Regions from separate parts of the Allorhizobium sp. DMC15 genome, predicted to be linked through region 2. Evidence: predicted binding sites of a transcription regulator. Region 2 holds the regulator's gene; each other region holds the start of a gene.

Region 1 (3,208 bases), on a different contig from region 2:
ACATGACGTCATGCTGCAGCAGTCGGTAGTCTCGGATCAGCGGGTCCACGGCGCCCGCCTGAGCCCAATCGGCCTGAGACTTGGCATTGCGGCCAATCAGCTGATGCCTGTCGACGACCGTATAGCGTTCTCCGACGCGACCGAGCACGCCGGTGTAGTAGGGGTGGCGATATCCGGCGAGGCGCACGACCACGTGTGGCAGCTGCGAGGGGCTGACCGAGCCGATGTCCTTCTGCACGCCGCGCTTGGACGACCAGACGACCAGCGGGGTTTCGTGCTCGCGTTTCATCGTCGGGACGGACGCTTTGCGGGTCGCCACCACATTCGGCATGTAGCCGCTTTCGGTGTAGACGTCGCCGAGCGGGGGAAGGTGGTCGCCAAACATCACGATGATGGTTTCGCGGCGGCGCTTCTTTGCCCAGTCCATCAACATCTTCAGGCTTTGGTCGGCTTCCTTGACGCCCTGCGTATAGGTCGCGAGCGTTTTGGTCGGAGCATCCGACAGCGTGGGAGCATCAACCTCGACCGTGTTCTTTGCGTAGCGGTGCTCCTCGTAAGGGCCATGGCCCTGGAGCGTGACCGCGAAGAAGAAGAACGGTGCTTCCGTATTGTCTGCTTCCTTGATGATGTACCGCGTCAGCGCGTCGTCTGAGGCAAAGATGCCGCGCTTGTCCATCGCCGGCATGTTCTCTTCCGAACGGAACTGCTGGAAACCGAGTGCCTGATAGACGTTCTGTCGGTTCCAGAACCAGCTCTGGAAGGGGTGGAAGGCTTTCGTCACATAGCCCTTGGATTCGAAGAAGGTGGCGAGCGACGGAAGCGGGCGGCGGATGTATTGCTGGTAAGGGATGCTGCCGTAAGGCAGGAAGGCGTTCGAGAAGCCGGTCAAGGCCTCGAATTCCACATTCGCGGTCATGCCGCCGAACTCGGGGGAGAACATGTTGTTGCCAGAGGATGCCGCACGGATTGTCGGCATCGGATCCTCGGAATAGCGGACGCTGGTCAGTCGCGTCGGATCCCAGAGGCTCTCGCTCATCACGACGATCACATCGGCCTGGCGTCCCGAGAAGAAGGAGGCGGGTACACGGTCGGACGGGATGTCGGTGATTGCGGGCTGGCTGTAGCCATCCGGCGCGCTGACACGGGCCATGGGCACATTGAAGGCAAAGGCCATCAGGAAGCCATTGTGGCGATAGTTCTCCTTCTGGTCCCACATCATGGGCACGATGTTCAACCGGTCACGAAAGGCCGAGAACGCCATCGGATCCATGAGCGAGATGAAGCCGGCGAGCAGCGGAAAGGAGACCACGAGGCGCGCACCGCGACCGACGAGGTTGAGGCGTGGGAACACCTTGCGGCTTTTCCAGATGAGCGTGATCAGGGCGACGATGAAGGCCAGGCTCCCGACCGCCAGACCCACTGCCTTCATGGGTTCCGCTGCTACCATGGCCGGCAGAAGTTCCATGATCTGACGACCGAAGAGCAGGTCGCTCGGAAACAGCGGATCCGACAGGAATAGCTGCTTCTGCCCGGAGAAGAAGGCGGGGAGGAGCAGGAGCGGGCCGATGAAGAGCGTCGACTGGTAGGCCTTGCCGATGATCGCATCGGTGAAGGCGAGAATGAGGAAGACGATGCCTACCGCGACCAGTCCGGGGCGGCTAGTTGAGGTCATGTATTCCACGACGTCGATCATGCTGCCGCGGGCCAGGATCTCGCTCAGTAAAACGATGGAGGCGGCAATCAGCGCCGTGTTGATCCATTGGACGAGAAGCTGGACAACCCAGGAGCTTCCGAGCTCTCGCTCGCGTGTCGCGCCGAAAGCGCTAAAGATGTTCGCGACAAGCGATTTCGGGCTGGACTGGACCACTTCGAACTCCGGGTCTTGGGCAGATGTCGTCAAAGGTTCGCATAGGTGTCACATAAGTGTCATGAATGCTACATGAACCGTGATCGAGAAAGCTTTGTTCCCAGAATTTCCGGTGGTTTGGTTAGCGCGGCCGGGGGCTGTGGTTCGCCTGGAGAGCAAAGCGACATTGCGATCGGGCGGACGAGCGGCTAAATCGGTGTCATGAGCGATGCAAAGAAGATCTCCGACGTCCTGCGTATAGCAGTGGCACAGTTCAATCCGACGGTTGGCGACGTGACTGGCAACCTTGCCAAAGCGCGCGCGGCGCGCGCCGAAGCGGCCGGGCAGGGGGCCGATCTCCTGCTTCTGACGGAGCTCTTCATTTCCGGCTATCCGCCGGAAGATCTGGTTTTGAAACCGGCTTTTCTGAAAGCCTGCCTCCAGGCCGTCGAGACGCTTGCGGCCGATACCGCTGACGGCGGGCCAGGCGTGATCGTCGGCTTCCCGCGGCAGGGCGAGAAGGGGCGGCACAATTCCGTGGCGATCCTGGATGGTGGCAAGATTCTCGGCTTCCGCGACAAGATCGATTTGCCAAACTATGGCGAGTTTGACGAAAAGCGCGTCTTTGTCGAAGGCGAGATGCCGGGGCCGGTCAACTTCCGGGGTGTTCGGATCGGCGTTCCGATCTGCGAAGAGATCTGGAACGATCTCGGCGTCTGCGAGACGCTGGCCGAGACGGGTGCGGAGATCCTGCTCGTGCCGAATGGCTCGCCCTATTATCGCGGCAAGGTGGATGTGCGTCATCAGGTGGCGCTGCGCCAAGTGATCGAGACGGGCCTGCCGCTGATTTTCGCCAACCAGCTCGGCGGACAGGACGAACTGGTCTTCGACGGCGCGAGCTTTGCCTTCAACGGTGACAAGTCTCTCGCCTTCCAGATGAGCCAGTTCGAGGAGACCCTGTCAGTCACGACCTGGCGACGCACGGCCGAAGGCTGGCGCTGCGATCAGGGGCCGATGTCGCGGATCCCTGAGAAGGAAGAGGCTGACTACCGCGCCTGCGTGCTCGGTTTCCGCGATTACGTCAACAAGAACGGCTTCAAGAGCGTGGTGCTCGGTCTCTCGGGCGGTATCGATTCGGCTATCTGTGCAGCGATCGCCGTCGATGCGCTGGGCGAAGAGCGTGTGCGCACGATCATGCTGCCCTACCGCTATACCTCGCAGGAAAGTTTTGCCGACGCCGAGGCCTGCGCCAAGGCGCTCGGCTGCCACTATGACATCGTGCCGATCCAGGACCCGGTCGAGGGCTTCCTTTCGTCGCTCTCGGACATGTTTGAGGGGACCGAGAGCGGCATCACCGAGGAG
Region 2 (3,208 bases):
TCGCCAGCTGCCGCGTCGAGGGCAACATCCTGATCGATGCCGAAAACATCTACGACGCCAAGGTCGATCCGGTGCAGCTGCGCGCCAAGGTGGGCATGGTCTTCCAGAAGCCGAACCCGTTCCCGAAGTCGATCTACGAGAACGTCGCCTACGGTCCGCGCATCCATGGCCTGGCCAAGAACAAGGCCGATCTCGACGAGATCGTTTCGACCGCCCTGCAGAAGGCCGGCCTCTGGAACGAAGTCAAGGATCGCCTGGATGCGGCCGGTACCGGTCTTTCCGGTGGCCAGCAGCAGCGTCTCTGCATCGCCCGTGCCGTCGCCGTCAGCCCGGAAGTCATCCTCATGGACGAACCCTGCTCGGCACTCGATCCGATCGCGACCGCCAAAGTCGAGGAACTGATCCACGAACTGCGCGAGAACTACACGATCGTGATCGTCACCCACTCGATGCAGCAGGCCGCCCGCGTCTCCCAGCGCACGGCCATGTTCCATCTGGGCGAACTCGTCGAAGAAAACGACACGGACAAGATGTTCACCAACCCGGACGATCAGCGCACGCAAGACTACATCATGGGCCGCTTCGGCTGAGCGATCTCAGCGCATACCCTGGCTCTCTTTACAATCAAGGATCTGGCTTATGGCTTCCTCACACATCTATTCGGCCTTCGACGAGGAACTGAAATTTCTGATGCGCCGCATCTCCGAGATGGGCGGTCTGGCGGAACAGATGGTCGCCGAAAGCGTGCGCTCGCTGGTCAATTCCGACGCCGCCCTTGCACAGAAGGTGATCTCCGACGACGTCATCATGGACTCGATGGAGAAGGAAATCGGCGAGAAGGCCGTTGTCACCATCGCCAAGCGTCAGCCGGTCGCCTCCGACCTTCGTGAAATCATCGGCGCCCTGCGCATTGCCTCCGACCTCGAACGCGTCGGCGATCTCGGCAAGAGCAACTCCAAGCGCGTTGTGGCCATCCAGGCGACGGGCGTTCCGCGCAAGCTCGCCCGCGGCCTCGAGCATCTGTCCGATCTGGCCCTTGCCCAGCTCAAGGAAGTGCTCGACGTCTACACGACCCGCTCTGCCGAAAAGGCCAAGTCGATCCGCGACCGCGACGAGGAGATCGATGCGATCTACACCTCGCTGTTCCGCGAATTGTTGACCTACATGATGGAAGATCCGCGCAACATCACCAGCTGCACGCATCTTCTCTTCTGCGCCAAGAACATCGAGCGCATCGGCGACCACGCGACCAACATCGCCGAGACCATCTACTACATGACAACAGGTGCGCCGCCGGAAGGCGAACGGCCGAAGGAAGACCTGACGTCTTCCGTCGGTGCGATCACCGAATGAGCCTTGGCCACAGCGAGGTGATGGTCTGATGCAGCCGAAGATTGCCGTGGTGGAAGACGAGGAGGCGCTGAGCGTCCTCCTGCGCTACAATCTGGAATCGGAAGGATATGAGGTCGAAACGATCCTGCGCGGCGACGAGGCCGAGATCCGTCTGCAGGAACGGGTGCCGGACCTGCTGATCCTCGACTGGATGCTGCCGGGCGTCTCGGGCATTGAGCTGTGCCGCCGCCTGCGCGTCCGGCCGGAAACGGAGCGCCTGCCGATCATCATGCTGACGGCACGGGGCGAGGAAAGCGAACGGGTCAGGGGTCTTGCGACCGGCGCCGACGACTATGTCGTCAAGCCCTTCTCGACACCGGAACTGATGGCGCGCGTCAAGGCGATGCTGCGTCGGGCCAAGCCGGAAGTGCTGTCGAGTGTCCTGCGCTGTGGTGACATCGAGCTCGACCGGGAAACCCACCGCGTCCATCGCAAGAGCCGCGAAGTCCGTCTCGGCCCGACCGAGTTCCGCCTCCTGGAATTCCTGATGACCTCGCCCGGCCGGGTGTTCTCGCGCTCGCAACTGCTCGACGGCGTCTGGGGCCACGACATCTATGTCGACGAACGCACCGTCGACGTGCATGTCGGGCGGCTGCGCAAGGCGCTGAATTTCTCCAACATGCAGGATGTCATCCGGACCGTTCGAGGTGCGGGTTATTCAATGGAAGCCTGAAGCTTCAATCACTTGACGCAAACGAAAGGGCCGCACGGATCATCCGTTGCGGCCCTTTCGTTTGGCGCATGGCCCAAAGAAAACGGGCCCCGAAGGACCCATCCAAAATCTGTGTGATCGTCCGCTCGTCTTAACGAGCGGCCTTGCGGCGGTCGCTGACCGGCTGGTAGGCGAGCTTCGCATGATAGGTGCAATAGGGCGAGGCGTCGCTGATTTCGCAACCACAAAAATGGAAATCGTCCTTCATCGGATCGCCGATCGGCCACTTGCAGGTGCGCTCAGTGAGCTCCGTCAGCGCCAGGCGGCGCGAGATCGGCACGACGACGTTCAGCGGACGGCTGACTTCGACTTCCTGGAAGGTCTCGACCTCGATCTCTTCCTTGAGAAGGGTCGCGCCGGCCGCACGTGTCACGGTCCGGGTAGCGGTTGCTGCCGGGCGAGCCTGGAAGTTCGCCGGACGCTGGGGTGCGGCGGTGCGCTTGGCAGGACGCGCTGCTGAGGAGCTGCCGCCGGCCTTCGCACGACCAGGCAGGTTCAGCCGGTGCACTTTACCAATCACCGCGTTTCGACTTACGCCACCCAACTGTGCTGCAATCTGGCTTGCGCTCAGGCCTTCGGCCCAGAGACGCTTGAGTTTTTCAACCCGCTCATCAGTCCAATTCATGCCATACTTCTCCGCCGCTCGCGTGTGTCATGGCAGAATCCGTCACCGTTGCTTCGAACGAATTCGAAACAAAACCGCCTCGTAACTGTCGGTGATCACTTCCGCCGCATGCAATCTCTTAATGAAATTTAACCTAGAGGTCGGCCGACTCTGTGACAAGAGTCGCCGGAATCATCTGGAATCGATTTTCCGGTTTTCCCCAACTTGCTTCCCGAGTGAGTCAAGTATGCAACAGGTGGAATCGCCTTCCGGCACTCGCGTGCGTCGAAAGCCGGATTTTGTGCCGGACCGCCGAGATCCCGCAAGTTTCGTTGACATTGCAGGGTTAAATGCAGATAGTGCCGACGCCGCCGCAAGGCGGCATTTTTAATTGTTTCGGGCCCGCCGGGCTCGGTCCCGTCGAAAGCACGGGCATGCAGAAGGAATGCAATCGCCATGGCAGACGCTACGCCGCTCTATCAGACCTACAATCGGGCGCC
Region 3 (3,208 bases), on a different contig from region 2:
ATCTCGCCCTCACCACGCCGGTTTGTGATGCTTGTGCCAGTGCTCGGCGATCTCGATGCGCTTCGGCACCCAGACCTTTTCGTGGCTGGTCACATAATCGATGAAACGCGCCAGCGCCGCCGCCCGTCCGGGACGTCCAACGAGGCGGCAGTGGAGGCCGACGGACATCATCTTCGGGCTACCGTTCTTTCCCTCCTCGTAGAGCACATCGAAGGCGTCCTTGAGATAGGTGAAGAACTGGTCGCCGGAATTGAAGCCCTGCGGCGTTGCAAACCGCATGTCGTTGGTCTCAAGCGTATAGGGAATGATCAGGAAGGGTTTGCCCTCAAGATCCGGCACCCAGAACGGCAGATCGTCGGAATAATTGTCGGAGGAATAGAGGAAACCGCCCTCCTCCATGACGAGGCGCAGCGTGTTCATGGACGGTTTGCCCTGATACATGCCGAGCGGATGAGAACCGGTCAGTTCCTTGTGCAGGCGAACCGCCTCCTGAATGTGCTGACGCTCGACCTCTTCGGGAAAATCCTTGTATTCGAGCCAGCGATAGCCGTGGCTGGCGATCTCCCAGTCGGCTTCCTTCATCGCAGCAACGGCCTCCGGGTTGCGCGCCATGGCGAGCGTCACGCCATAGACCGTCACCGGGACCTTGCGCTCGGTGAACATGCGCCACAGCCGCCAAAAGCCGGCGCGCGAGCCGTATTCGTAGATGGATTCCATATTGAGGTTACGCTGGCCCGCCCAGGGCTGGGCTCCGACGATTTCCGACAACAGGCATTCGGACGCCGGGTCGCCATCGAGAATGCAGCTTTCCCCGCCCTCCTCGTAATTCACCACGAACTGCACCGCGATCCGCGCATCCCCCGGCCATTTCGGATCGGGAATGTCACGGCCATAGCCGATCAGGTCGCGGGGATAAGGAGCAGTCGTCATCGGTTCACCTCTCGTGTTTTGACGCGAGGCTATTGGCGACGGCGTCAGCTGTCGAGATGAAAATGACGCGGGATGCTGCGCCGCAACAGCTTCACGCGATCTTGCGGCTGGAGACACGGCCCAGGGGATGCAGCGAATGCACCGTAAACGGCGCGCCCTGCTCCGTCTCGACGAAAAGCGCGAGATTGCTGACCGTCACGGGCTCGGCCAGAACAGGGTCGAAATGCGCCTTCAGTGCCTGCTCAATGCGGGCGAAATCGCGCGCCAAAAGCGGACCGGTCAGCGTCATGTGAAAGCGGAACTCGTCCATCACGTAAGGATGCCCCCAGCGGTGCAGATTGGAGAACTGCGGTGCCGACAGGCGTTCGGGATTGCGCCTTTCAATTTCCGCTTCGCTGAGGGGTGCCCGATAACCGTCGAAGGCCTGAACGACGGAAGCGGCAAGATGATCGACGGCGGCACAGGGGCGGTCGAGAATAAGGCCGTAGACTTCACCGATTCGCCCGACGGAGAGCCCGGAAAGCGTGACCGGTTCCAGGCTACCGGCAAAATGCATCAGCTCGCGCAGGAGCGTCGCTTCGTTAGCCCCTTCGCTCAGCCGGAACGGTGCCTTGAAGGTGGCGTGAAAGCCGAAACGACGCGGAAGCGCCGTATGAAAGGCGATCTCGTGCACGCCGATCCCCTTCAGCCCGGGATGGTCGACGGCATGGCCGGAATAAACATTCCGCCCAAGCCAGCCGGCAGCGGCAAGCGTCAGCGGATCGCCGGGCGACGGCGTGAAGCAGATGGCGTAACGCATGTCGAGCACCTCGTGCTGGCTCGGTTCGGGCACTTTAGCAAGTGCCGTTGCAACCCAGTGGTTAGGTGATTTGCATGACAGTATGACGAAACGAGAGGGGTGAAATCTGACCGATGAGCCCGCCGGCTGTCACGACCGCGTGTGCCCTCACAGCAGTTGCGGGCGCCTTACCCGATCAGCCGAGCTTCGCGGCAACGGCGAGATGATGGGCGGTCGAAAAGCTCTCGGGCAATCCGGCCTCGCGCCCCACGATCGTTCCAACGGCAGCCCGGGCCAGCACATGCGCCAGCCCGAAGCTCACCTTGAAGCCGCCGGTCAGCGCAATCACACGCTCTGCTGAAGGATGTGGCCCGACCATCGGATCACGGTCGATCGCCTTCGGCCTCAGGCCTGCCCAACGCTCGACGACCGCAGCGCCGGCAAGCCTCGGAGCAAGCTCCATCGCCCGACTTATCAGGCTCTCCAGCTGCCCGTCGGTCGAATGGGGCGCATCGAACCGGTCTTCGCTGGTGCTGCCGATGGCGACCAGTCCGCCCTCATGCGGCACGATATAAAGACCGTCCAGATAAAGCAGCGGCAGTTCGGAGGACACGGACGGCGCCGCAAGCAATGCCGCCTGGCCCTTCACCGCCTGTCCGAGCGGTCGGGCAAGGGTCGGCCCGAGCGACGACAGAAGCGGAAACGACGCGTGTCCTGCAGCGAGGATCAGATGGCCGAAACCAACATGACTTCCGTCGGACAGGGTGACACGGCCCCTCTCGGTGTGAATTGCGGCCAGCGCAACGCCTTCGCGAAAAGTCACGCGCGGCGACCGGCGTAATCTTGCGATCAACAGAGCCGTCAGCCCGCGGGGGGAGACGCGGGCGGCAAACGTGTCCGACACGAGCCCAGCCTCCGCCATGTCGGAATTGGGCCAGTCCGGATGGGGCGAGGCATCAAGGACATTCCAGGAAAAGCGGACGCCCTGCTGGTTCCAGTTGCTGGCTGCCTCTGCCTGGTGACGTTCGGCAATCTTGCGCAGATGCGGCTTCGGCAGCGGGATCAGGCGCCCGGCCCGGCGATAGCCGGCAGAAAGTTCCGTCTCGGCTTCCAGCGCGGCGATCTCGCCTTCGAGCGACAGAAGCGCATCGAACTGCAGCTGTTTCTTGTCGTTCCACCTGTCGGGCATATGCGGCATCAAGGCGCCGAGCAACCCGCCGCTTGCCCCGCTCGCGAGCGCTCCTGCATCGATGAGAAGCGTGGAAAGGCCGGCGCGATCCGCTTCCAGGGCCGCCCACAGCCCCATGATGCCGCCGCCAGCGATCAGGACGTCCGTGGACGATTGACCCGCCGCGGCAGGCGATTTATCGGACATGACATGACCCAAACGAACGAGACGTCGTCGCACCAGACTCAATCGGGCGAAACGACAGCCCCCCTGACCTGGCACGACGGCGATATGCCTTATTCGACCGCCTTTGGCGATCATTTTTATTGCCA
Region 4 (3,208 bases), on a different contig from region 2:
GGATGACCACGAAAATGGATTTGACCACCGAGGCGGTGACGTGGCGACCGAGCGATTCGGCGCTGCCGCCCACCTTCATGCCTTCGACGGCGGCGATAATACCGATGATCAGTGCCATGAACGGCGCTTTGATCATGCCGGTCGCAAGCGTTGAATAATCGACGGCGTCGTGCAGTCGGGTGATGAAGACCTCGAAGGTGATGCCGGAATAGGCCCAGGAGACCACGGCCGCCCCATAGAGCGCGGCGAAATTGGCGACGATGGTCAGCAGCGGCAACGCGATCGTCAACGCCACCAGACGCGGGAAGATGAGGACACCGATCGGATTGAGACCGATCACCTTCAACGCGTCGATCTCCTCGCGCATCTTCATCGAGCCGATTTCGGCAGTGATCGCGCTGCCCGAACGGCCGGCAATCATGATGGCAGTCAACAGCACGCCGATTTCGCGGAGCTGCAAGATGCCGACGAGATCGACCACGAAGACTTCCGCGCCGAAATAGCGCAACTGAAAGGCACCTTGCTGGGCAATGATTGCGCCGATCAGGAAAGACATCAGGACGATGATCGGCACGGCGCGAACGCCCATGTGGTCGAGTTGGTTGACCACCGAGGCGGGCGAGACCCCGGCGCCGCGCCCGAGTTTCGTCTGAGCACCGCGCACGGCCGAACCCAGCACGAACATCATCGCGACCGCATCCTCCCACAGACCGACCGTCAGGCGACCGATCGGGTCGAAGATGCGTTCGAAACGGCTGCGCGTGTCGGGCTTGTGCTCGGGTGGCTCAACGCGTTCCGGCAGCGCTTCGATCAGTTCGCGCATCTGCGGATCGCCACCGGACAAATCGATCTGCCGCCCGCGTGCCCGTCTCTGGGTCATGAACCGGCGGATCAGCCAGGCGCCCGCCGTATCCATGGCGTTGACACCATCAATGTCGATGACCTCGGGCCGCGTGCCGTCATCCTCGACAAGGGGGCCTGCAGACTTGATCATGTCCGAAAGGCTGGTGTTCTTCCAGCTGCCGCTGAGCCGAATCACGTCGTAGTCGACATGCGCGTTGCGGTCGATCTCGATATGGGCGTTCTCAGACTGAACCGACTTCAAGGGCGCGACAACTTCCAAACCTGCGCCGGCCGAATCCCGGTCCGCAAATCACGTGATTGAATGTCGCGCACTATAACGGCCGACGAGCGGGATGTAATCCTTGCTGAAGCGTTAATTGCGACACGTCCAGCTGATTGCAACGCGCGATGGCGCCTTTGCAACAGCCCACGGCGTCACGCGGCGCGAACACCCTCGCTCTTGGCGGCGTCGAGCGACGGGATCATCACGGGAACCATCTGGGGGACAGCCTTCGGGGCACCTGCGGCACTGATCTTGTGCGCCCAGGAGATAAGCTCGAGGCGACCGTCCGGATGTTCCGCGACCGCCGTGCAACTCTCCACCCAGTCGCCGGTATTGACGTAGTGAATGCCGTCAATGTCCTGCATCAGCGCGTGATGGATGTGACCGCAGATGACACCGTCCACCTCATTACGCCGCGCCTCTTCGGCGACCACCCGCTGGAACTCACCAATAAAGTTGACCGCATGTTTGACCTGCAGCTTGGCCCAGGCCGAAAACGACCAGTAGGGCATGCCGAGTTTGCGCCGGATCGCAGCGAGCATGACGTTGATGGCGATCGCGGTGTCATAGGCCCAGTCACCGAGATAAGCGAGCAGGCGGGCATTGCGCACCACCACGTCGAACTCGTCGCCATGCAGCACCAGATAGCGCTTTCCGTCGGCCATCTCGTGGATCATTCGTTCTGCGACTTCGATCCCGCCGAAATGCATGCCGGGGAAGTCCCGCAGGAATTCGTCGTGATTGCCGGGGATGTAGACGATCCGCGTGCCCTTGCGCGCCTTGCGCAGGAGCTTCTGCACAACGTCGTTGCAGGGCTGCGGCCAGTACCAGCTCCGCTTGAGGCGCCATCCGTCAACAATATCGCCGACCAGAATGATGGTGTCTGCCTCGTGCGTGCGAAGGAAGTCGAGCAGGAAATCGGTCTTTGCAGCCTTCGAACCCAAATGGACGTCCGAGATGAAAAGGGTCCTGAAATGGCGAATTTCGCTTGCGTCTTCCACGGCGCTATCCTCTTGCACTGACTGCGCAAGGCTAAATCAGACTCGTGTTTCAGGATGATGACACGGGCTCAGCCGCCATCGCGCGTGATTTTGCGGGACGTCTGCGGCAGGCGGTTTCAACTAAGGTCTACCACTCGAGGCCGTTTCGTGTATGAGGGGAACAGACCAATTTGTGACAAGACTTGCCGGTGACCCGATGACTTCCCACGATAAGAACAAGACCGAAGCGGCTCCGAAGACGGCCGATCTCGACGAACAGGCGCTCTTCTATCATCGCTATCCGCGTCCCGGGAAACTCGAGATCCAGGCCACCAAACCGCTCGGCAACCAGCGCGATCTGGCCCTTGCCTACTCACCCGGCGTTGCCGCCCCCTGCCTTGCGATCAAGGACGATCCGGCCGCAGCGGATCATTATACCGCCCGCTCCAATCTGGTGGCCGTGATCTCCAACGGCACGGCGGTGCTTGGCCTCGGCAATATCGGGCCCCTGGCATCCAAGCCGGTGATGGAAGGCAAGGCCGTCCTGTTCAAAAAATTCGCCGGCATCGACGTCTTCGACATCGAGATCGAGGCGCCGACCGTCGAACAGATGGTCTCCAGCATCTCGGCCCTCGAACCGACCTTCGGCGGCATCAATCTTGAGGACATCAAGGCGCCGGAATGCTTCCAGGTGGAAGACCAGCTGCGCGCGAAGATGAACATCCCCGTCTTCCATGACGACCAGCATGGGACCGCGATCATCGTCGCTGCCGCGATCCTCAACGGGCTTGAACTGGCCGGCAAGAAGATCGAGGACGTCAAGATCGTCGCCTCGGGTGCCGGTGCTGCAGCCCTCGCCTGCCTCAACCTGCTCGTCATTCTCGGTGCAAAGCGCGAGAATATCTGGGTCCACGACATCGAAGGTCTCGTCTACAAGGGCCGCAACGAGTTGATGGATCCGTGGAAGGAAGTCTACGCCCAGGAGACAGACAAGCGGTCGCTGTCCGAAAGCATCGACGACGCCGACGTTTTCCTCGGCCTTTCCGCTGCTGGGGTCCTGAAGCCGGAACTGCTTGCCCGCATGGCGCCGAGCCCGTTGATC

What was found. Region 2 encodes PhoB, which activates phosphate uptake and scavenging genes when phosphate is short. Its sites were predicted from a motif close to TGTCATNNANCTGTCAT; they were not measured.
Region 1: the regulator PhoB is predicted to act here: its motif matches at 1,914-1,930, upstream of ACT53S_RS17325 (LTA synthase family protein).
Region 3: the regulator PhoB is predicted to act here: its motif matches at 1,804-1,820, upstream of ACT53S_RS10515 (DUF1045 domain-containing protein).
Region 4: the regulator PhoB is predicted to act here: its motif matches at 2,174-2,190, upstream of ACT53S_RS17280 (UDP-2,3-diacylglucosamine diphosphatase).

The regions. Positions count from the first base shown of each region.
Region 1 covers NZ_JBQUZB010000003.1:625,783-628,990, reverse strand. The annotation lists gene ACT53S_RS17325 (LTA synthase family protein) at 1-1,867, opposite strand, end outside; gene ACT53S_RS17320 (NAD+ synthase) at 2,069-3,208, shown strand, end outside.
Region 2 covers NZ_JBQUZB010000001.1:429,020-432,227, forward strand. The annotation lists gene pstB (phosphate ABC transporter ATP-binding protein PstB) at 1-590, shown strand, start outside; gene phoU (phosphate signaling complex protein PhoU) at 640-1,353, shown strand; gene phoB (phosphate regulon transcriptional regulator PhoB) at 1,382-2,065, shown strand; gene ACT53S_RS02120 (GcrA family cell cycle regulator) at 2,196-2,729, opposite strand; gene ACT53S_RS02125 (acetylornithine transaminase) at 3,165-3,208, shown strand, end outside.
Region 3 covers NZ_JBQUZB010000002.1:400,810-404,017, forward strand. The annotation lists gene puuE (allantoinase PuuE) at 10-930, opposite strand; gene ACT53S_RS10515 (DUF1045 domain-containing protein) at 1,022-1,729, opposite strand; gene ACT53S_RS10520 (NAD(P)/FAD-dependent oxidoreductase) at 1,905-3,083, opposite strand; gene mnmC2 (tRNA (5-methylaminomethyl-2-thiouridine)(34)-methyltransferase MnmC2) at 3,087-3,208, shown strand, end outside.
Region 4 covers NZ_JBQUZB010000003.1:615,279-618,486, forward strand. The annotation lists gene ACT53S_RS17275 (ABC transporter permease) at 1-1,105, opposite strand, end outside; gene ACT53S_RS17280 (UDP-2,3-diacylglucosamine diphosphatase) at 1,279-2,127, opposite strand; gene ACT53S_RS17285 (NADP-dependent malic enzyme) at 2,324-3,208, shown strand, end outside.